3 regions of the Phreatobacter cathodiphilus genome follow, and region 2 is predicted to be linked to each of the others. Evidence: predicted binding sites of a transcription regulator. Region 2 holds the regulator's gene; each other region holds the start of a gene.
The links. Region 2 encodes HrcA, which represses chaperone genes, less so after heat shock. Its sites were predicted from a motif close to GTTAGCACTCNCNNNNNGNGAGTGCTAAC; they were not measured.

Region 1: the regulator HrcA is predicted to act here: its motif matches at 4,531-4,559, upstream of groES (co-chaperone GroES).
Region 3: the regulator HrcA is predicted to act here: its motif matches at 5,648-5,676, upstream of groES (co-chaperone GroES).

Annotation. Positions count from the first base shown of each region.
Region 1 covers NZ_CP027668.1:3,057,563-3,065,350, reverse strand. Annotated here, with positions in the region: gene C6569_RS14735 (TRAP transporter large permease) at 1-139, opposite strand, end outside; gene C6569_RS14730 (TRAP transporter small permease subunit) at 154-840, opposite strand; gene C6569_RS14725 (TRAP transporter substrate-binding protein) at 930-2,054, opposite strand; gene groL (chaperonin GroEL) at 2,475-4,115, opposite strand; gene groES (co-chaperone GroES) at 4,170-4,460, opposite strand; gene C6569_RS14710 (MarR family winged helix-turn-helix transcriptional regulator) at 4,680-5,195, shown strand; gene C6569_RS14705 (putative bifunctional diguanylate cyclase/phosphodiesterase) at 5,294-7,645, shown strand; gene C6569_RS14700 (PaaI family thioesterase) at 7,722-7,788, shown strand, end outside.
Region 2 covers NZ_CP027668.1:3,615,351-3,623,138, reverse strand. Annotated here, with positions in the region: TPP riboswitch at 1-51, opposite strand, end outside; gene C6569_RS17355 (non-canonical purine NTP pyrophosphatase) at 130-765, opposite strand; gene rph (ribonuclease PH) at 762-1,475, opposite strand; gene hrcA (heat-inducible transcriptional repressor HrcA) at 1,645-2,730, shown strand; gene C6569_RS17340 (VOC family protein) at 2,833-3,213, shown strand; gene C6569_RS22295 (alpha-ketoglutarate-dependent dioxygenase AlkB family protein) at 3,447-4,067, opposite strand; gene C6569_RS22290 (hypothetical protein) at 4,064-4,963, opposite strand; gene dnaK (molecular chaperone DnaK) at 5,338-7,233, shown strand; gene dnaJ (molecular chaperone DnaJ) at 7,312-7,788, shown strand, end outside.
Region 3 covers NZ_CP027668.1:2,781,484-2,789,271, reverse strand. Annotated here, with positions in the region: gene C6569_RS13470 (error-prone DNA polymerase) at 1-2,890, opposite strand, end outside; gene C6569_RS13465 (Y-family DNA polymerase) at 2,898-4,463, opposite strand; gene C6569_RS13460 (ImuA family protein) at 4,348-5,145, opposite strand; gene C6569_RS13455 (usg protein) at 5,283-5,552, opposite strand; gene groES (co-chaperone GroES) at 5,813-6,127, shown strand; gene groL (chaperonin GroEL) at 6,184-7,788, shown strand, end outside.

The sequences.
Region 1 (7,788 bases), 560 kb from region 2:
GGGCGAAGACGATGTCGCCCTGGGCCGCGTAGCCGAACATGACCCCCAGCGCCATCAGCGTGAAGGCGATGGGGAAGCCGAGCATGATGAAGATGACGAAGAGGACGAGCATGAGCACGCCCAGCTCGGGATTTCCGATGGTGATGCCGAACATCAGGCGGCCCCTTTCGTCTTGGCCGCCTCGGCCTGTTCGAGGATGATCTTCTCGGTCTCCTCCACGTCGTGGAGGCGCGGCGGCCACTCGCCCGTGCGGATGCACAGGACGCAGCGCACCACTTCGGCGAGGCCCTGGACGACCATCAGGCCGCCGACGAGGGGGATGAGCGACTTGAAGGGGAAGACGTAGGGACCGTTCGGCGAGTTCGCCGAGCGCTCGAAGATGAACCAGGAGAAGTTGGCGAAGGTGAAGCCGGCGTAGCAGAGGGCGAGGATGCCGGGGAAGAAGAAGACGAAATAGAGGACGAGGTCGAGCTTCGCCTGAGTGCGGGGCGGCCATTCGCGGTAGAGGAAGTCGCCGCGGACATGGCCGTTGCGGGCCAGCGCATAGGGGCCCGCCAGCATGAAGAGCACGCCGTAGAGCATGTAGCTGACGTCGAAGGCCCACATGGTCGGGGCCTGCAGGATGTAGCGGGCGAAGACCTCGTAGCAGATGGCAAGGGTGAGAACGACGATGGACCAGGCGGCCGCCTTGCCGATGAGGGTGGAGACGTCGTCCACGGCCAGCAGCAGGGCCATCAGCCGGTCGGTGCCGGCGCGGCGCATCATCAGCCAGAGAACGGCCGCACAGACCAGCGCCCAGCTGCCGAGCAGCAAGGAGAGGAAGAGGGGATTGGGCGCCATCGGACATTCCAGGCGGGATCGGAAGGGTGGCGGTCGGACCGCCGGCGGCCGGAAGGCGGCGGTGGCCCGCCGCCTTCGCGTGCTGCGGATCAGGAGCCGCCGAAGAAGTGGGTGTAGGACATCTCACGCGAGGGCGTGTTGATGCGCTCGTAACCCACGGTGCGCTGGGCCCAGGCGCGCTGGCTGTCGATCACCTTCTTGAAGAAGGGATTCTCGGCCGAGAGCCGGGCGACGACCTTGTCCCATGCCTCGAGCTGGGCCTTCAGGATGGCGTCGGGCGTCTTGATGACGTTGACGCCGCGGCCGCGCAGGGCGGCGAGGTCCTTGGAGTAGCGGTCGAGCGCCTTCCAGTACATGTCGGAGGAGGCGGATTCGGCGGCGTATTTCAGGATCGCCTTCTGCTCGGCGCCCATGGCGTCGTACTTGGCCTTGTTGAAGATGACCTCGAAGGCCTCGGCCGACTGGTGGTAGCTCTGCAGCATGTAGGTCTTCGACACGTCGGCGAAGCCGAGGATCGAGTCCGAGCTCGGATTGTTGAACTCGGCGCCGTCGATGAGGCCGCGTTCGAGCGCCGGTACGATCTCGCCGCCGGCGAGGATGGTGACCGCCGAGCCGAGCTCGTTGAACAGGTCGGCGGCGAGGCCCACCGTCCGGTACTTGAGGCCACGCAGGTCGCTCGCCTGGGTGAGCTCGCGCTTGAACCAGCCGAGGGGCTGGCACGGCATGGGCCCGGTGAGGAAGCCGACGACGTTGACGCGGGTGATCTGGGTCAGCAGCTCGTTGTAGAGGTCGTAGCCGCCGCCGTAGTTCATCCAGCCGAGGAAGTTGTGGGCGTCCCAGCCATAGGCGGGCGGCGTGCCGAACAGCGAATAGGCCTTGTTCTTGCCGAACCAGTAGGCGGTGACGCCGTGGCCGCCGTCGAGAATGCCGGCATGGACGGCGTCCTGGAGCTGGAAGGCGGGCACGACGGCACCGGCCGCCAGCACTTCGAGGCGGAGCCGCCCGCCGGAAATGGCGTTCACGCGGGTGGCGTAGTCGTTGCAGAACTCGTGGAAGATGTCGCGCTGCGGCCAGGTCGACTGGAAGCGCAGCGTGACGGTCTGGGCGTTGGATACGGCGGGAGCGGCGACGGTGGCTGCCGCGGTGGCGCCGGCGAGCGCGAGAAAGCGACGGCGATCGGACTTCGGCGGTGCCGAAGCAGGGGTGTCAGTCATGGGGCGTCTCCTCTTGCGACGTCAGGCCCTTGTGAACGGGCTCGTTAATGTCGCTGGGAGAAGAGACTGATGCACTGCGTCGAAAGGTCAAGTGCAAGCTTCGCCGCAGTCGTCACCATCTTGTGTCGGGACTGAACAGGACTTTCTCCGTGCGGCCATGAACGCCCTGGGTCTCCGACTTTAGTCCAAAGCGGATCCCCTGAAGAGATGAGTCGCGCGGAGGGGCCGGCGGCACAACGAAAAGGGGCGCCTCGCGGCGCCCCTTCCTTAAGCTCTGAGCCTGGATGGCTGGATCAGAAATCCATGCCGCCTGCGCGCGCCGGGCCTGCCCGGCTCGCGCCTCGCCAAGAGATGGGCGGCACAACGAAAAGGGGCGCCTCGCGGCGCCCCTTCCTTAAGCTCTGAGCCTGGATGGCTGGATCAGAAGTCCATGCCGCCCATGCCGCCGCCGCCCGGCATGGCCGGAGCTGCGGATTCCTTCTTCGGCGACTCGGCGATCATCGCGCCCGTGGTGATGAGCAGCGAGGAGACCGAAGCGGCGTTCTGGAGAGCGGTGCGCACGACCTTCATCGGGTCGACGATGCCGGCGTCGAACATGTCGACATACTCTTCCGTCTGGGCGTTGAAGCCGAAGGTGGCCGACTTGTTCTCGAGCACCTTGCCGACGACGATCGAGCCCTCGACACCGGCGTTCTCGGCGATCTGGCGGATCGGAGCCTCGATGGCCTTGAGCACGATGTTGATGCCGGCCTGAACGTCGGCGTTGTCCGACTTCAGCTTGGCGACGGAGGCCTTGGCGCGGAGGAGAGCGATGCCGCCGCCGGGGACGATGCCCTCGAGGACAGCCGCGCGGGTCGCGTTGAGAGCGTCGTCGACGCGGTCCTTCTTCTCCTTCACCTCGACCTCGGTCGAGCCGCCGACCTTGATCACGGCGACGCCACCGGCGAGCTTCGCGAGGCGCTCCTGCAGCTTCTCCCGGTCGTAGTCCGAGGTGGTCTCCTCGATCTGCGCCTTGATCTGGCCGATGCGGGCCTCGATGTCCTTCTTCTTGCCGGCGCCGTCGACGACCGTCGTCTTCTCCTTCTCGATCAGCACCTTCTTGGCGCGGCCGAGCATGGCGAGGGTGACGTTCTCCAGCTTGATGCCGAGGTCTTCGGAGATGACCTGGCCGCCGGTGAGGATCGCGATGTCCTCCAGCATGGCCTTGCGGCGGTCACCGAAGCCCGGCGCCTTCACGGCGGCAACCTTGAGGCCGCCACGCAGCTTGTTGACGACGAGCGTGGCGAGAGCCTCGCCCTCGACGTCCTCGGCGACGATCACCAGCGGCTTGCCGGTCTGAACGACGGCCTCGAGAACCGGCAGCATGGCCTGGAGGCCGGCCAGCTTCTTCTCGTGGATCAGGATGTAGGCGTCCTCGAGGTCGGCCACCATCTTGTCGGCGTTGGTGATGAAGTAGGGCGAGAGGTAGCCGCGGTCGAACTGCATGCCCTCGACGATGTCCACCTCGGTGTCCAGCGACTTGGCTTCCTCGACGGTGATGACACCCTCGTTGCCGACCTTCTGCATGGCGTTGGCGATCATCTCGCCGATCAGCGCGTCGCCGTTGGCGGAGATGGTGCCGACCTGAGCGACCTCGGCCGAGGACTTCACCTTCTTGGCCGACTTCTCGAGCGCCTTCACGACCTCGAGGACGGCGATGTCGACGCCGCGCTTCAGGTCCATCGGGTTCATGCCGGCGGCGACGAACTTGGCGCCTTCCTTCACGATGGCCTGGGCGAGAACGGTGGCGGTGGTGGTGCCGTCGCCGCCGAGGTCGTTGGTCTTGGAGGCGACCTCACGGACCATCTGGGCGCCCATGTTCTCGAACTTGTCGGCGAGCTCGATCTCCTTGGCGACGGTGACGCCGTCCTTGGTGATGCGCGGGGCGCCGAAGCTCTTCTCGATGACGACGTTGCGACCCTTCGGGCCGAGCGTGACCTTCACGGCCTCGGCGAGGATGTCGACGCCGCGCAGCATCTTTTCGCGCGCGTCCTGGCCGAATTTCACGTCCTTGGCAGCCATTGTGGCTTACTCCTGTCGGAATGAATGAATGGGATGGAGGGAGCGGTTCGCGACTTACTTCGCGATCACGCCCATGATGTCGCTCTCCTTCATGATGAGGAGGTCGACACCGTCGATCTTCACTTCGGTGCCCGACCACTTGCCGAACAGCACCTTGTCGCCCTTCTTGACGTCCAGCGGGACCAGCTTGCCGGCCTCGTCGCGGCCGCCCGGGCCCACCGCCAGGATTTCACCCTCCTGCGGCTTCTCCTTGGCGGTATCCGGGATGATGATGCCACCCTTGGTCTTCTCTTCGCCCTCGAGGCGGCGGACGACCACGCGGTCGTGCAGCGGACGGAACTTCATGGATCTGGTGTCCCTGACATGAGCGGCCCCAGGGGCCGCGGAATTGTTTGGCGGCCCGTCGGCCGGGGCTGTTAGCACTCACCTGAAGTGACTGCTAATGCCCGCCGTGGAGATAGTCCGGGCGGTATCGGGAGTCAAGGACGCAGCGATCTATGGTTAAAACGGCCGACAAACCCCACATGCCTTGACGCCAGACCTCTCCCGCCGGATCGTGACACCATGACGACGGTGACCAGCCAGACTCCCAAGCCCATCCCCGCCGCCGGGGCCGCGCCCTGCGGCGCCCCGGACGAGGCGACGGTGAGCCGCATCGCCCGCTCCTGCATCTGCTACCAGACGCGGATGACGGCCCATGCGGTGACGCGCGCCTATAACCGCGCTCTCGCGCCGCTCGGACTGGAGGTCACGCAGTTCAACATTCTGGCGGCTCTCGCCGTGGCGAAGACCAATTCGGTGACGGCGCTGTCGGAAGCTCTCGCCCTCGACCGCACGACCATGACCCGGAACCTGAAGCGGCTCGAGGCGGCCGGGCTCGTGAGCGTCTCCACCGGCCAGGGACGGGCGGTGCGTCCGGCCCTCACCGAGGCCGGCGCGGCTCTGCTTTCGGCGGCGATCCCCCTGTGGGAATCCGAGCACGTGAAGATGGAGGAGGCGGTGGGGGCCGACGTCTGGGGCCGCACCCGGGACGGGCTCCGCGCCATCCGCCGGTCGGTGACGGACGGCCGCTGCGGCTGAATCACGCCGGGCAACGAGCTTCGTCGAACCGTTTGAGTGTTTCTTAAGTGCCGTTGGGTGAGGGTGCTTGCGGTAACGTGCTGCCGCCGGAGACCCGTTTGACGCCTTCCTCCTCCCTCACCCTCATTCGCGACGCCTGGGAGGGGTGGCGCAAGGACGTGCCCAACGAGCCGGCCGAGGAAGGGCGTATCCGCGCGGCGCAGATCCACGCTGTGGCGCGGTTCTCGCCCCTGACCATGGCGGCCAACTTTATCAACGCCGCCGTCGTCGTGTTCCTGGTACGCGAGGAGGCCAACCCCTTCGTACTCGCCGCCTGGTCGCTCACCATCCTGGCGGTGGTGGCGGTGACGACGCGCGCGTGGTTCCTGCGCCGCGGCCGCAAGCAGCGGCTCCGCGCCTCCGCCCGCGCGATCCGCCGGGCGACCTGGCATGCCGCCACCCTGGCGGCGCTCTGGGCCGCCGTCCCGGTCCTCTGGTTCGGAAGCGTCTCGGCCGAGGACCAGTTGGTCATCGCCTGCCTCGTCACCGGCATGATCTGCGCCGGCGGTTTCGCGCTCGCGACCATTCCCTCGGCCGCCTACGCCTATGTCGGCATCCTCTGCGCCGGATCGGTCGCCGCGCTGCTGGAGACCGGCAACGGTTACGTCATCTTTCTCACCCTGCTGCTGCTCGCCTATGCCTGGATCGTCGTGCAGAGCGTCGCCAATTCCTCGCGTCTGTTCAGCGAGCGGTTCCGGGCCGAGGCGAGTCTGAAGGAACGCGGCGAGATCATCGAGCTGCTGCTCAACGAGTTCGAGCAGCACGGATCGGACTGGCTGTTCGAAACCGATCCCGGATTTGCGGTCGTGCAGCACTCCCCGCGCTTCGGCGAGGTCGCGGGAGTTGCGGGTCAGTCGCTGGTGGGGCGCCGCATCGTCGAGATGGCCGATGAGGAGACCGGGCAGGCGTTGCGCCTCGCCATCGCGCGGCGGCAGCCGTTCCGTGACCTCGACATCCAGGTGGACGTCGCCGGCGAGCCGCGCTGGTGGTCGCTGACGGCCAAGCCCCTCTTCGACGAATCCGGCTGGCACCTCGGCTGGCGCGGCGTCGGCTCCGACATCACCGACCGCAAGGTCGCAAGCCAGAAGGTGGCCTGGATGGCCGCCACGGATCTGCTCACCGGCCTGCCGAACCGCGCCCGGTTCCGGGAACTCGCGGCGCTGCGTCTCGAGACGGCGCGGCGCAACGGCAGCAGTTTCGCCCTCGCCTGTCTCGACCTCGACCAGTTCAAGGCGGTGAACGACACGCTCGGCCATCCCATCGGGGACGCGCTGCTGATGGCGGTGTCCCGCGATCTCGGCGAGCTCGTCGATCAGGGCGTGGTCTTCGGGCGGTTCGGCGGCGACGAATTCGGCATGCTGGTGAGCGATTTCACCCGCCGCTCCGACGTGGTCGATCTCGCCCGGCGCATCATCGCGCGGATCAGCCGTTCCAGGACCATCGACGGGGCCCGCATCACGGTCGGCGCCAGCATGGGCATCGCCTTCGGACCCGGCGAGACCGACACGGTCGACGACCTCATCCGCAATGCCGATCTCGCGCTCTACCGCGCCAAGGACAGCGGCCGCGGCGTGGCTGCGGTCTTCGACGACAGGATGCACCGCGAGGCCGAGGAGCGGCGACTGCTGCAGGAAGACCTGCGCGCGGCCCTCGACGGCGACCAGCTTCGCCTCGCCTACCAGCCGATCATCGACATCCGCGCCGGCGCCATCGTCGGTTTCGAGGCGCTGCTGCGCTGGCAGCATCCCCAGCGCGGCTTGCTGTCGCCCGACGCCTTCGTGCCGATCGCCGAGGAATCCGGTCTCATCGAACCCATCGGCGCCTGGGTGCTGAAACGCGCCTGTCTCGACGCCGCAGCCTGGCCGAAGCCGATCCGGGTGGCGGTGAACATCTCCCCCGCCCAGTTCGGGTCGGCGACCCTGCTCAGCCACGTGGCCCAGGCGCTGGCGGTGAGCCATCTGCCGGCGGACCGGCTGGAGGTCGAGATCACCGAGGCCCTGTTCATGAACCAGATGGCGGAGAGCGGCCGCTTCCTCGCGGACATGCGCACGCTCGGCATCCGCATCGCGCTGGATGATTTCGGCACCGGCTTCTCCTCGCTCGGCTATCTCACCCGCTTTCCCATCCAGAAGCTCAAGATCGACCGGTCCTTCGTGTCGGGCCCCACCGATCCGGAAAACCGCAAGGCTGTGGTCGAGGCCATCGTCGGCATCGCGGTGAGCCTCGGATTCGTCACCACGGCCGAGGGCGTCGAAACGGCGGCGGACCTGGCATGGGTGCGCGATCTCGGCTGCGACCAGGCGCAGGGCTATTATTTCGCCAGGACCCTGTCGGCCGAGTCCGTGCCCGGCTTCATCGCCGGTTTCGCCGACGAATTCGGCGACGGTCTCGGTAGCCAGGCGGCGGCCTGATCGCCGCGCCGGCCCGTTGACCCGTCGGTCTCCCGATCATATCGTGCAGTTACACGATAGATCCTCGGAGACCGACATGACCGCCGCTGCCCCCGCTCCCACCCTCCGTTACGGTGTCGTCGACATGGCGGAGGCTACCGGCC
Region 2 (7,788 bases):
GGAACGGTGCGGCCTCTCAGCCCCCTCGTCGGGGCCCCCCTTGGACGGGGTCCAATGTGGATGGTTGGCCGGCGAAGTCAAGCGGAGGGACGCGGGGCCGTGATGCGCTCGCGCCCGTCCCTGCCCGGCTCAACTGCCGAAAACCGCCTTCTGCAGCGCCATGAAGGCGCGGGCGCGGTGGGAGAGACCCTCGCCCTTCGGCGGCAGGCCGTGTTTTTCCTCCGCACTCATCTCGCCGAAGGTGAGGGCGTGGTCGTCGGGCAGGAACATGGGATCGTAGCCGAAGCCTTTCGTCCCCCGCGGCGGCCAGGCGAGGGTGCCGAAGACGCGGCCCTCGAAGATCTGCTGCGAGCCGTCGGGGAAGGTCAGGGCCAAGGCCGAGACGAAATGGGCCCGGGCGCCGGCGGTGGTGACGCCGCGCAGGGTGAGCTCACGGTCGACCCGGGCCATGGCGGCGGCGAAGTCGCGGGGCTGGCCGGCCCAGTCGGCGGTGAAGAGGCCCGGCGCGCCGTCGAGCGCCTCGACGGCGAGGCCGGAATCGTCGGCGATGGCGGGAAGGCCGGTGGCATCCGTCGCGGCGCGGGCCTTGATGGCGGCGTTCTCGGCATAGAGCGTGCCGGTCTCGGCCGGCTCGGGCAGCCCGAGTTCGCCGGCCGAGACGAGGTCGATGCCGTGCGGCCCCAACAGGTCGCGGAATTCGGCGAGCTTGCCGGCATTGTGGGTGGCGACGACCAGCCGCGTGCCGGGGCCGAGCCGGGCGCTCATGCCACCGCCGTCTTCTGCAGGTCGACGAGGCGGGCACAGCCGCCGCGGGCGAGGTCGAGGAGGCCGAGGAGTTCCTCCTGGCTGAAGGGGGTCTTCTCCGCCGTGCCCTGGATCTCGACGATGCCGCCCGCGCCGGTCATGACGAAATTGGCGTCCGTGTCGGCTTCCGAATCCTCGGCATAGTCGAGGTCGAGCACCGGCGTGCCCTGGTAGATGCCGCAGGAGACCGCCGCGACATGGTCGCGGATCGGGTTCACCTTCAGCATGGAGCGGGCGGTCATCCAGGCGATGCAGTCGTGGAGGGCCACCCAGGCGCCGGTGATGGCCGCCGTGCGGGTGCCGCCGTCGGCCTGGATCACGTCGCAGTCGATGGTGATCTGCCGCTCGCCGAGGGCAGGCAGGTCGACGATGGTGCGCAGCGAGCGGCCGATGAGGCGCTGGATTTCCTGGGTGCGGCCGGATGGCTTGCCCGAGGTCGACTCGCGGCGGGTGCGCTCCAGCGTCGCCCGCGGCAGCATGGAATATTCCGCCGTCACCCAGCCGCGGCCCTGGCCGCGCAGCCACGGCGGCGGCTTCTCCTCGAGCGAGGCCGTGCAGAGCACATGGGTGTTGCCGAACTTCACGAAGCAGGAGCCCTCCGCATAGCGGGCGACGGCGCGCTCCAGCGAGACGGGGCGCAGCGCATCGGGGGCGCGTTTGGAGGGACGCATGGCGGATTCCGTTCCACGAGAGGGGATCGGCGGGTCATAGGGCCGAACGGCCGGCGCGGCAAGGACGGGCGGCGCCGTCCGCACGATCCCGGCATCGGCGGAAATGATGCTTGATCAAAGCCGCCGCTGCCACCAGATTTGCGGTGGAGGTTGCCCCTTGTCCGCCGAAATCCCGCGATCCGACCAGAAGCTGCAGGCGCTCGCCAATTCGGCGCTGGCCAAGCTCGACGAACGCTCGCGCGAGATCTTCCGCCAGATCGTCGAGAGCTATCTGGCGACCGGTGAGCCCGTGGGCTCGCGCAACCTGTCGAAGATCCTGCCCATGACCCTGTCGCCGGCGTCGGTGCGCAACGTCATGCAGGACCTCGAGGAGGCCGGCCTCATCTACGCCCCCCATACCTCGGCAGGCCGCCTGCCGACCGAGACGGGCCTGCGCTTCTTCGTCGATGCGCTCATGCAGTTCGGCGACCTCGCGGCCGACGAGCGCAACGCCATCGAGGCGCAGGTGGCCGCCTCCGCCCGCGGTCAGTCGTTCGAATCGGTTCTGGCCGACGCAACCCAGCTCCTCTCCGGCCTGTCGCGCGGCGCCGGCGTCGTGCTCACCTCCAAGAGCAACGTCCGGCTGAAACACATCGAGTTCGTCCGCATCGAGCCGGAGCGGGCCCTGGTCGTCCTCGTCTCCGAGGACGGGCAGGTGGAGAACCGCATCGTGCCGATCCCGGCGGGGCTGCCGCCCTCGGCGCTGGTGGAGGCCTCCAATTTCCTCAACGCCCATATCCGCGGCCGCACCCTGGCGGAAGCGCGGGCCGAGATGCAGAAGAGCCTCGACCAGGCGCGCAGCGAGCTCGACGGGCTGACACAGAAGCTGGTCGAGGCGGGCCTCGCCTCCTGGTCGGGCGGCGAGCCGGCCGAGCGCAAGCTGATCGTCCGCGGCCAGGCGAACCTTCTCGGCGATCTCAGGGCGATGGAGGACCTCGAGCGCATCCGCCTGCTCTTCGACGACCTCGAATCCAAACGCGACCTCGTCGACCTGCTCGGCCGGGCCGAGACGGCGGAGGGCGTGCGCATCTTCATCGGCTCGGAGAACAAGCTGTTCTCGCTGTCGGGCTCGTCCATGGTGGTGGCGCCCTATCGCGACGCCGAGCGCCGCATCGTCGGCGTGCTCGGCGTCATCGGCCCGACGCGGCTGAACTATGCCCGCATCGTGCCGATGGTGGACTACACGGCCCGCGTCCTGTCGCGCCTCATCACCTGAGCGCCTCTGCCTCATTGTCGCCCGGCTGCAATCGGACCATGCTTCCTTGCCGTCGACGGCGGGGACATCTCCCGCCGCGCGCATCCAAGGAGGAGGCCCCGCATGAGCGGCAGGTTCAACTGGAACGAGCTGATGACCAACGACATCGCCAAGGCGAAGGCCTTCTATGGCCAGACCCTTGGGTGGACGTTCGACCCGTTCCCGATGCCGGACGGCGAATACTGGATCGCCAAGGCGCCCGACGGCACGCCGACCGCCGGCATCATGCCGATGGATCCGCAGGACACGGAATCCCAGCCGGGCTGGCTCTCCTATGTGCAGGTCGACGATCTCGACCGGGCGGTCTCGGCGGTGACGAGCAGCGGCGGCCAGGTGCTGCAGGAGCCGCTGGACATTCCGAATGTCGGCCGCATCGCCGTGGTCGAGGATCCGGCCGGCGCCGTGCTCGGCCTGATGAAGCCGGCCGCGGCCCCGGCGAGCTGAGGGCGTCGACCCTCGCCTCCCATCCGACAATGGCGCGAGGCCCGCGTCACCCCTCCCCCCCGCTTGCGACGGGGAGGGTGACCGAGCGTAGCGGAGGGCCGGGTGGGGGGTGCACCCAGGCGGGTCGCCGCGAAGCAGGGCCGCCACTCCTGACCCCTCCTCGCCGCAAGCCGGGGAGGGGAATAGCGCTGCAGCCGCGACGCCGGGGTGATGAGAACAAGCGGGTTTCGCCTTCACACAGGCTTCGTCACCCGCCTGAGCGTCAGGTTGATCCGGCCGCCGTCCTTGAGGAGCGTGCTGGTTCCGGGGAGCAGGCGGTCGACGCCGTGATAGGCGAGGCGCGCGATGCCGCCGAAGACCAGCACGTCGCCGGAGGCGAGCTTCACCGGCACGGTCCTGCCGCCACGGGTCGTGCCGCCGATGCGGAACAGACCGGTCTCGCCGAGCGACAGCGACACGACGGGGGCGGAAAGGTCCTCCTCATCGCGGTCCTGATGCAGTCCCATGCGGGCGCCGGGCCCGTACCAGTTGACGAGGCAGGCCTCGGGGGGATGCGGATAACCCGACACCGCGTCCCAGACGGCGAGGATCGCATCGGGGATCGGCGGCCAGGGCTCTCCCGTCACGGGGTGGTGCGGCTGGTAGCGATAGCCCGCCTTGTCCGAGACCCAGCCGAGCGACCCGAGGTTCGTCATGCGCACCGAGAAGGGCGTGCCGGTGCGCGGCATGACCGGCTGGAACAGCGGCGCCTGCCGCAGCAAATCACGAAGGGTCGCGAGAAGCGCCGTCTGGTCGGCGGGCGCGAGGTAGCCGGGATGCCAGGTGCAGCCCGGAACGACCGGGACCGCGGTCACTGTTGCGGAGCGGCCGGCGGCGGTGGCGGCCGCGGACGGGCGGGACGGCGCGGGGGCGCATCCGCGGGCGGGCCGCCGACGCGGGCGGCGAGGTTCTCGGCGCGGGCCTCGGTGAACTTCAGCGCACAGAAGGCGGGCCCGATGTCGGTGGTGCCGTAGTTGCGGCAGAGCCGCTCGCGGTTGGCGGGAAACCCCGCCTGTTCCTGCAGGAACTGGCGCCCCTCGGGCGTCGTGCGCAGCCGCGCCTGGAGGATGCGGCGGGCGTCGTTGAGGCGGCGCTCGGCGACGCCGCGGGCGCGCTCGATCTCGCGGTCGGCCGGGATCTCGCGATCGTTCGGGCCCCAGAGGCCGGCGGGGTCGACGACGCAGTCGTCGAAGCTGCAGGCCCCGCCCGGCGCGGTGACGAAGGCGGCATCGGCCATCAGGTCGAGGGTGATGGTGCAGCCGGTGAAGTTCGCCTCGAAGCGCGGCAGGCCGTCGGGCCGGCCGAGCGGCCGCAGCGGTACGGGCCGGCCGCCGCCGAGATCGGGCGTGCAGATGTTGCGGATGTCGTTGCCGCGCCGGCCGATGACGCCGGTGGCGGCGATGGTGTAGGTCGGCTGCGTCGGGGTGCCGGCGCGCGAGATGACGAGCGAGCCGTGCTGGCCGAGGAAGCGCAGCGTCCTGCCGGGCAGGGCCTCTTCCCAGCGGCGCAGGGTGGAGGCGGGAACGCTGCGTCCCGCGAGGCCGCTCATGCCGTCGACGGTGGCGCGGGGCGCTTGCGGGCGGCCCTGGGGCGTGGTGGCGCCCTGCGGCGTCGGCGCCACGGCGCCGGGCAGCTGCATCTGGGCCGCAGCGTGCTCCCCGCCGACGGCGGCAAAGGCGAGGGAGAGCAGCAGGACGGCGCGGCGGGGCATGATTCATCCGTAGGAAGGGACCCGACACATAGCCTGCCGGAAACCCGCGGTCACCAGCCCGTGACGTTGCGCCATGCATGGGGGCGGCGATGTTGCGCCAAGGACGCACCCTTTGCCGGCGAGCGTTGAGTGCTTTTCCTTCACGGCGGGGTGACCGTGACGCTTGCGGCGCCATGACGCCCCCCCTATATCCGGCGCAACCGGCGGAAAGCGGCGATGTCTCGCGTCTTTCCGTCCTGCGATCACCAGCTTCAAACCCCAGCTTGATGAAGGGGTCGGCGCGGGCGGTCCCGGCGAAAATCCCTCTTCGTCCGCGGGCCGTCAGCCTCACGGGTGCTTCGGGCCCGGTCGACCCGCTTGAAAAGGAGAAGACCATGGGCAAGGTCATCGGCATCGACCTCGGAACGACCAATTCCTGCGTGGCGGTCATGGAAGGCACCACGCCGAAAGTCATCATCAATTCGGAAGGCGCCAACACGACGCCGTCCATCGTCGCCTTCACCGACGAGGAGCGTCTCGTCGGCCAGCCGGCCAAGCGCCAGGCGGTGACGAATCCCGAGCGCACCATCTTCGCGGTGAAGCGCCTCATCGGCCGCCGCTTCGACGATCCGACGGTGACCAAGGACCAGAAGCTCGTCCCCTACAAGATCGCCCGCGCCGGCAACGGCGACGCCTGGGTCGAGGCGGAGGGCAAGACCTATTCGCCCTCGCAGATCTCCGCCTTCACGCTGATGAAGATGAAGGAGACGGCGGAGGCCTATCTCGGCCAGAGCGTCGACCAGGCGGTCATCACCGTCCCGGCCTATTTCAACGACGCCCAGCGGCAGGCGACCAAGGACGCCGGCAAGATCGCCGGCCTCGAGGTGCTGCGCATCATCAACGAGCCGACGGCGGCAGCGCTGGCCTACGGCCTCGACAAGAAGACCTCCGGCACGATCGCCGTCTATGACCTCGGCGGCGGCACCTTCGACGTGTCGATCCTCGAGATCGGCGACGGCGTCTTCGAGGTGAAGTCGACCAACGGCGACACGTTCCTCGGCGGCGAGGACTTCGACATGCGCCTCGTCGACTATCTGGCGGCCGAGTTCCAGAAGGAGCAGGGCATCGACCTGCGCAAGGACAAGCTCGCTCTCCAGCGCCTGAAGGAAGCCGCCGAGAAGGCGAAGATCGAGCTCTCGTCCTCGACGCAGACCGAGATCAACCTGCCCTTCATCACGGCCGACGCCTCGGGTCCGAAGCACCTGCAGCTGAAGCTCACCCGCGCCAAATTCGAGGCGTTGGTGGACGACCTGATCCAGCGGACCATGGAGCCCTGCAAGAAGGCGCTCAAGGACGCCGGCATCTCGGCGGGCCAGATCGACGAGGTCGTCCTCGTCGGCGGCATGACCCGCATGCCGAAAGTCCAGGAGGTGGTGAAGCAGTTCTTCGGCAAGGAGCCGCACAAGGGCGTCAACCCGGACGAGGTGGTCGCCATCGGTGCCGCCATCCAGGCCGGCGTGCTGCAGGGCGACGTGAAGGACGTGCTGCTGCTCGACGTGACCCCGCTGTCGCTCGGCATCGAGACGCTGGGCGGCGTGTTCACGCGCCTCATCGACCGCAACACCACGATCCCGACCAAGAAGAGCCAGGTCTTCTCCACCGCCGACGACAACCAGAACGCGGTGACGATCCGGGTCTTCCAGGGTGAGCGCGAGATGGCCGCCGACAACAAGATGCTCGGCCAGTTCGACCTGATGGGCATCCCGCCGGCTCCGCGCGGCGTGCCGCAGATCGAGGTGACCTTCGACATCGACGCCAACGGCATCGTCAACGTGCAGGCCAAGGACAAGGGCACCGGCAAGGAGCAGCAGATCCGCATCCAGGCCTCCGGTGGTCTCTCCGACGCCGACATCGAGAAGATGGTGAAGGACGCCGAGGCCCATGCGGCCGAGGACAAGGGTCGCCGCGAGCTCGCCGAGGCGAAGAACCAGGCGGACGGCCTCGTCCACTCGACCGAGAAGGCACTCTCCGAGCACGGCTCGAAGGTCGCCGAGACCGATCGCAAGGCCATCGAGGACGCCCTCGCTGCCGTGAAGGAAGCGGTGAAGTCCGAGGACGTCGAGAGCCTCAAGGAGAAGACCAACGCCCTGGCGCAGGCCTCCATGAAGCTCGGCGAGGCCATGTATGCGGCCCAGCAGGACGCCGGCGCCGAGGGTGCCGAGCCGAAGAAGGACGACGTCGTCGATGCGGACTTCACGGAAGTGAAGGACGACAAGAAGAAGAGCGCGTAAGGCCCGAGGGGGTCTTTCCAGCGGGCCCCCGGAGTCATTCCGGGGGCCTTCGCTTGAACGGGGGCAAGAGCTGGGTCGATGTCCAAGCGCGACTATTACGAAACCCTGGGGGTCGGCCGCGACGCCGACGAAGCGGCGCTGAAATCCGCCTTCCGCAAGAAGGCGATGCAGTATCACCCCGACCGCAATCCCGACGACGCCGAGGCCGAGGCCAAGTTCAAGGAGCTGAACGAGGCCTATCAGGTGCTCTCCGACGGGCAGAAGCGTGCCGCCTACGACCGCTTCGGCCACCAGGCCTTCGAAAACGGCGGCGGCGGCCATCCCGGCTTCGGCGGCGACTTCGCCTCCTCCATGTCCGACATCTTCGAGGAGCTGTTCGGCATGTCCGGCGGACGGCGCCGCGGCGCGGGCGGCCGCGAGCGTGGCGCCGACCTGCGCTACAACATGGACATCACGCTGGAGGAGGCCTTCGCCGGCAAGTCCGCCCAGCTCCGCATTCCCACCACGGTCTCCTGCGAGGCCTGTTCCGGCACCGGGGCCAAGCCGGGCTCCAAG
Region 3 (7,788 bases), 830 kb from region 2:
ACAGCCGCGCCGTCTGGTAGTCGGCGACGACGTGTTCCGAGAGCGGCATGGCGGGCAGCAGGGCGTCGGCCTCCTCGCCGAGCTCGCGGGCATCCGCCGCGGCGAAGAGCGGCAGCGGGCTGTCGTCGGGCAGGCGGCGTACCGCCCACAGCGCCTCGCGCCGGTCGAGGCCGAGGGAGCGGAAGGCGTCGGCATCGGCGAGGATGTGCAGCGCCCTTGCGGGCAGAGCGCAGCGGCGGGCGAGGTCCTCGATGCCGGCGAAAGGTCTTGAACGCGCCGCCACCAGCCTGTCGGCCCAGGCCTGGTGGAAGCCGTCGATCTGGCGGAAGCCGAGGCGCAGGGCGTGGCCGTCCCTGCCGGGTTCCAGGCCGTTGTCCCAGAGGCTGAAGTCGACGTCGACGGCGCGGACCTCGACGCCGTGCTCGCGCGCATCGCGGACGATCTGGGCCGGCGCGTAGAAGCCCATGGGCTGGGCGTTGAGAAGGGCGCAGGCGAAGATCGCGGGGTGGTGGCATTTGATCCAGGAGGAGATGTAGACGAGCTTGGCGAAGGAGGCGGCGTGGCTCTCGGGGAAGCCGTAGCTGCCGAAGCCCTTGATCTGGTCGAAACAGCGCTGGGCGAAGGCGGGGTCGTAGCCGCGCGCCACCATCCGTCCGGTCATCAGCGTCTCGAACCGGCCGATGGTGCCGACATTGCGGAAGGTCGCCATGGCGCGGCGCAGGCCGTTGGCTTCGTCTGCGGTGAATTTCGCCGCCACCATGGCGAGGCGCATGGCCTGTTCCTGGAACAGCGGCACGCCGCAGGTCTTGCTGAGCACCTGGTAGAGCTCGTCCGGCTCCCCGTGCCCCGGAGCCGGCGAGGGATAGACGACGGGCTCGATGCCCGCCCGCCGCTTCAGGTAGGGATGGACCATGTCGCCCTCGATGGGGCCCGGGCGGACGATGGCGACCTGGATGACGAGGTCGTAGAGATTGCGGGGCTTCAGCCGCGGCAGCATGTTGATCTGCGCCCGGCTCTCCACCTGGAAGACGCCGATGGAATCGCCGCGGCACAGCATGTCGTAGACGGCGGGGTCGCCCGGCGGCACGTTGAAGAGGTCGAGGTCCGGCCCGCCGGTGTCGCGCAGCAGGGCGAAGGCCTTGCGGATGCAGGTCAGCATGCCCAGCGCCAGCACGTCGACCTTCATCAGGCCGAGCGCGTCGATGTCGTCCTTGTCCCATTCGATAAAGGTGCGGTCGGGCATGGCGGCGGGGCCGATGGGCACCGTCTCGTCGAGCCGGGCGCCGGTCAGCACGAAGCCGCCGACATGCTGGGAGAGGTGGCGGGGAAAGCCGATGAGGCGCTCGGCGAGGCCGACGGCGCGGCGGATCAGCGGATTGGCCGGGTCGAGCCCGGCCTGACGGACGTAGTGGTCGCCGATGGCGGTGCCCCATGAGCCCCAGACCATGCCGGCGAGGCGGCCGGTGACGTCCTCGGTGAGGCCGAGGGCCTTGCCGACCTCGCGGATGGCGCTGCGCGGCCGGTAGCTGATGACGGTGGCGGCGATGCCGGCGCGCTCGCGGCCGTAGCGGGCATAGATGTGCTGGATGACCTCCTCGCGGCGCTCGTGCTCGAAGTCGACGTCGATGTCCGGCGGCTCGCGCCGTTCCGACGAGATGAAGCGGGCGAAGAGCAGGTCGTGGTCGTTGGGGTCCACCGCGGTGATGCCGAGCACGTAGCAGACGGCGGAATTGGCGGCGGAGCCGCGGCCCTGGCAGAGGATGCCCTTGTCCTCGGCGACGCGGACGATGTCGACGATGGTGAGGAAGTAGCGGGCATAGTCGAGGCTGGCGATGAGGGCGAGCTCCTCGGCGAGCAGCTTCTCGACCTTCGCCGGCACCGCGCCGCCGTAGCGGTGGACGGCGCGCTCCCAGGTGATCTTTTCCAGCCAGCCCTGGGGCGTCCAGCCCGGCGGCACGGGCTCCTCGGGATATTCGTATTTCAGCTCCGCCAGCGAGAACTCCATGCGCGCCAGCAGGTGCTGTGTCTCGGCGACGGCCTCGGGGCAGTCGCGGAACAGCCGCGCCATCTCCCGGCCCGGCTTCAGGTGGCGCTCGGCATTGGCGGCGAGGCGGAAGCCGGCCTCCTCAATGGTGACGCCCTCGCGGATGCAGGTGAGCACGTCCTGCAGGTCGCGCTGGGCGGGGTCGTGGTAGAGCACGTCGTTGACCGCGAGGAGCGGCACGCCCACCGCCTCGCCCAGGGCCTTGAGGCGGAAGAGGCGGCGGCGGTCCTCGCCGCTCCGGCCCATGGTGGCGCCGAGCCAGAGCTGGCCGGGGGCGGCCTCGTCGAGCACGCGCAGCGGCGCTTCGAGGCCCGCCTCGTCCTCGCCCGGCATCAGGATCAGCAGGAGGTCGCGGGTATCTGCGACGAGATCGTCGAGGGTGAGGCGGCAGTCGCCCTTGCCGCCGCGCAGGTTGCCGGTGGTGAGCAGGCGGCAGATGCGGCCCCAGCCGCGGCGGTTGGCCGGATAGGCGATGACCTCCGGCGATCCGTCGCAGAAGACGAAGCGGGTGCCGACGGCGAGGCGGAAGCGCTCCGCCGCTGCCTTGAAGGCCTCCGGCGAGAAGCCGAGGGCGCCGGCCTGGGGCATGTCGACCCAGACGAACTCGCCGGGCGAGGACCCCTCCTTGACCTTGTCCGGGGGGATGAGGCCGCCGGTGCGGATCTCCTTCAGGAAGGCGTGGGCGCGCACGACGCCGGCCACCGTGTTGCGGTCGGCGATGCCGATGCCGGAATGGCCGAGGGCGAGCGCGGTCAGCACCAGGTCGCGGGCGTGGGAGGCGCCGCGCAGGAAGGAGAAGTTGGTGTGGGTGGCGAGCTCGGCATAGGCCGTTTCAGGAAAGCTCATGGACACCTCATGCGAAGAGGCCATGGACGAACCAGCGCGGCGCGGTCGTCTCGGTGCCGTAGAGGCCCTGGCGGAAGACCCAGAAGCGGCGGCCCTCGCAGTCTTCGAGACAATAATAGTCGCGCGTCAGGGCGCTTTCGCCGTCGCGCCACCATTCGGTGGCGATGCGCTCGGGGCCTTCGGCGCGGGCGATCTGGTGGGTGGTGCGGCGCCAGTGGAAGGTGGCCGGCGGCCCGTCCGGCACCTCGGCCAGGGTCTCGATGGGCTGCGGCGGGTCGAAGAGCTGGAGCGGCCGGGTGAGGGGCCTGGCGGTGCGCATGACCGGCCAGGCCATGGTGGCGCCGACGGCGATGGCGGGGCGCATCGTCTCGGCGCGTTCGGGAATGTGGGAATGGCGGTCGACGAGGCGCACGACGCTGTCGCGGCCGAAGCGGGCGACAAGGCGGTCGATGAGGGCGACCGTCTCACGGTCGGCCTCGTCGCGGCCGTCGAGGCGGGCCTGGCGCTGCGCCTGCGCCTCCGTGCGCAGGACGGCGAGGCGGATGAGGTCGAAGCCGAAGCCGGGGTCGGTGGGGTCGTCGAGGAGGTGCATCTTCTCGGAGAAGAGACGGACGAGGGCCGCCCCGTCGCGGGTCGCCTCGCCCGTTTCCACGGCGATGCGGCGCACCACGCCGTCGGTGCGGAAGAAGCTCGCCTCGAACAGCCGCCCGCCCTCGCCGCGCTCCTCCAGCGTCGTGCCCGCCGTGCCGAGGATGAGGCCGAGGGCGCCGAGCAGGTCCTCGCGCCGGCCCACCGGCTCGGCGAAGCGGCGCTCGACCATGCAGGCGGCTACCGCGCGGCGCGGCGTCAGGCGGGTGTCCTCGCGGCCGGTGACGCGACGCAGCCGGGTCGTCAGCACAGCCCCGAAGCGGGCGACGAGGATGTCGCCCGGCCGTGCCGCGAGGTCGCCGATGGTCTTCAGCCCGGCACGGGTCAGGGCCAGGGCGACGGCGGGGTCGATGCCGAGGGCGATGACGGGCAGGGGCGCCACCGCGTCCCGCTCGCCGCCGGGGGGCACGCGCTCGCAGGTGGCGTAGCGCGCAAGGGCGGAGGCAGCCTCCGGCGTGCCGGCGATGGTGGCGCGCGCCGTCAGGCCTGCACCGGCGAGCCGACGCAGGAGATCGCTGCGCAGCGCCGCTTCCCCGCCGAAGAGATGGGCGCAGCCGGTGATGTCGAGCACGAAGCCCTCGGGCGGCTCCAGCGCCACCAGCGGCGTATAGCGGTCGGCGGCGTCGGCGAGGCGCTCCAGGAAGCGCTGGTCGGCGTCGCGGTCGTGCTCCATCGCCACCAGGGCAGGGATGCAGGCGCGAGCATCGGCGAGCTTCTGCCCCGGGGCGAGGCCGAGGGCGCGCGCTTTCGCATCCACCGCGGCGACGAGCAGGGCACCCCCCACCTTCTCGGTGAGGACGAGCGGGGCCTCATCCGGCCCGCCGGAGGGGGAGGGCGGGCGCTTGCGGCGCAACCGTTCGGTCGCCAGGAAGGGCATCCAGACGGCGAGGTAGCGCCGTCCGTTCGCGGAAGCGACGGTGTTCACGATCCCACTCCATGGGCCAGTCGCGGGGAGGAATGCCGGCCCGGTGGCGCAGCAGGGTGACGAGGAAGGCCGGCAGGCCCGGCAGGCCGCCCTCCGCCGCCTCCGAGGCCATGCCCCGCACCTGCCAGCGCGACTGGGCGGCGGAGGCTGAGGGCTCCGCGCCGGTGCGGGTGGCGACGACGGTGACGCCGCTTTCGGCGGCGGCCATGGACAAGCGTCGGCTGGCGGTGAGGTCGAGGATCTTCGGCGCGCCCCAGATTTCGGCGATGACGACGCCGACGGCGCCGCAGCGGGCGGCGTCGTGGGTCGCCTTCAGTGCCGCCTCCGCGTCCTTCGCCCGGACGAGGACGAGGCGGCCGGGATCGAGGCCGAGGGCGGCGATGCCGTGGCCGTAGGGGCGGCCGAACTCCTGGTCGAGCATGCGCTGGCGGATCCAGACGACGGGCGCGGAGGGCGCCGCGAGAATCCCCAGGGAGAGGGCGAAGCCGGTGGCAGCCGGGCCATGGGAGGGGCTCTCGGCGAAGACCTCGTGGAGAGCCGCCCGCGCCAGCCCGCCGCCCAGCGCGGCGTCGAGCCCGGCCGGACCGAGAGAGAAATGCGGCGACGCCGAGGGCAGGCCCCCCCGCTCGAGACGCGCAAGGGTGCCCTTCAGCGCCGCGAGGGTGTCGCGCCGCGCAGTCATGATTGTTCCTGTTTCGTTCTCTAAGAGAGAGACTCTGGGCGGGAGAGTCAAGGCGCCGGGATTCAACCGGGCCGCGAATGGGACAATCGGGAGCGGGGGGACCCGCGGTGCCGGCCGCGGGCCCTGCCGGGGCGGCTTCAGTGCAGGCGGAACTCGCTTCCCACGGCGCGCATCTCGCTCGGCCCGATCAGGTCCTTGTGCGCCACCGTCACCCGGTAGAGCTTGCCCTCCAGCTCGGCCTGCCAGAAGGCGAGGAAGCGCTTCAGTTCGGGAAAGCGGGGGGCGAGGTCATAGGCCTGCCAGACATATTCCTGGAGGATGGCCGGGTGGTCGGGAAGGCGGTAGAGAATGCCTGCCGTGGTCAGCCCGTAGCCCTCCATCTGGCGGGCGAAATCTGCCGATGCCATGCGTGAACCTCCTTTGCCGGATGACGAATCCCATCGCAACGCAACATCAGCGCCGAGGCAAGGGAAAAGTTCCATTTCATCATTGAAATCAGCCTGTTAGCACTCGTCTGAAAAAAGTGCTGACAGGGTCTTGCGGGCCCAAAAGCCCTTTCCTACCTCATCGCCCGGACGGGATGCCGGAGGCGCCGGGTGGTGACACGCGAGGCCCTCGCATCGGGTCCCGCCCATCCACATGCGATGATCAAGACCTGGAGGAACTCATGAAGTTTCGGCCACTGCATGACCGCGTCGTCGTCCGGCGCATCGACGCCGAGGAGAAGACCCGCGGCGGCATCATCATCCCCGACACCGCCAAGGAGAAGCCGCAGGAGGGCGAGGTGATCGCCGTCGGCCCGGGCGGGCGCAACGAGCGCGGCGAACTCGTGCCGCTGGACGTGAAGGCGGGCGACGTCGTGCTCTTCGGCAAGTGGTCCGGCACCGAGGTGAAGATCGACGGTGTCGACTACCTGATCATGAAGGAGAGCGACATCATGGGCATCGTCGAGGCTTCGGCGAACCTGAAGAAGGCCGCCTGAGCGGGGCCTTGTCCATCCATCAACCCTCAACGTCTCAATCCAAGGAGTGAGGAACCATGGCTGCGAAAGACGTGAAGTTTTCGCAGGACGCGCGCGAGAAGATGATCCGCGGCGTCGACATCCTGGCCAATGCGGTCAAGGTGACCCTCGGCCCCAAGGGCCGCAACGTCGTCATCGAGAAGAGCTTCGGCGCGCCGCGCATCACCAAGGACGGCGTCACCGTCGCCAAGGAGATCGAGCTTTCCGACAAGTTCGAGAACATGGGCGCGCAGATGGTGCGCGAGGTGGCGTCCAAGCAGAACGACGCGGCCGGTGACGGCACCACCACCGCCACCGTGCTCGCCCAGGCCATCGTCCGCGAGGGCGCCAAGTCGGTCGCCGCGGGCATGAACCCGATGGACCTGAAGCGCGGCATCGACCTCGCGGTAGAGACCGTCACCAAGGAGCTGGAGCGCAACTCCCGCAAGGTGACGAAGTCCGACGAGGTGGCGCAGGTCGGCACCATCTCAGCCAACGGTGACGCCTCCATCGGCAAAATGATCGCCGAGGCCATGCAGAAGGTCGGCAACGAGGGCGTCATCACGGTGGAGGAGGCCAAGAGCCTGGAGACCGAGCTCGACGTGGTCGAGGGCATGCAGTTCGACCGCGGCTACCTCTCCCCCTATTTCGTCACCAACACCGACAAGATGGTGGCCGAGCTCGAGGACCCCTACGTCCTCATCCACGAGAAGAAGCTGACCGGCCTGCAGGCCATGCTCCCCGTTCTGGAAGCCGTGGTGCAGACCGGCAAGCCGCTGCTGATCGTCGCCGAGGACGTGGAGGGCGAGGCTCTCGCCACCCTCGTCGTCAACAAGCTGCGCGGCGGCCTGAAGATCGCGGCAGTGAAGGCGCCGGGCTTCGGCGACCGCCGCAAGGCCATGCTCGAGGACATCGCCATCCTCACCGGCGGCACGGCGATCTCTGAAGACCTCGGCATCAAGCTGGAGAACGTCACCCTCAACATGCTCGGCCGCGCCAAGAAGGTCCGCATCGAGAAGGAGGCGACGACCATCGTCGACGGCGCCGGCTCCAGGAAGGACATCGACGCCCGCGTCGCCCAGATCAAGGCGCAGATCGAGGAGACGACCTCCGACTACGACCGCGAGAAGCTGCAGGAGCGCCTGGCCAAGCTCGCCGGCGGCGTCGCGGTGATCCGCGTCGGCGGCGCGACCGAGGTCGAGGTCAAGGAGAAGAAGGACCGCGTCGACGACGCGCTCAACGCCACCCGCGCGGCGGTGCTGGAAGGCATCCTGCCCGGCGGCGGCGTCGCCCTGCTGCGGGCCGCCAAGGCGCTGGAGGGCCTCAAGGGCGCCAACGACGACCAGCGCACCGGCATCGACATCGTCCGCAAGGCGCTGGAGGCTCCCATCCGCCAGATCGCCGAGAACGCAGGCGTCGAGGGCTCGATCGTCGTCGGCAAGGTCACCGACAAGGCCGACTACGCCCATGGCTACGACGCCCAGGGCGACACCTACGGCGACATGTTCGCCCTCGGCATCATCGATCCGACCAAGGTCGTGCGCACGGCGATCCAGGACGCGGCGTCCGTCGCGGGCCTGCTGATCACCACCGAGGCCATGGTCGCCGAGAAACCGAAGAAGGACGCGCCCGCCCCGGCCATG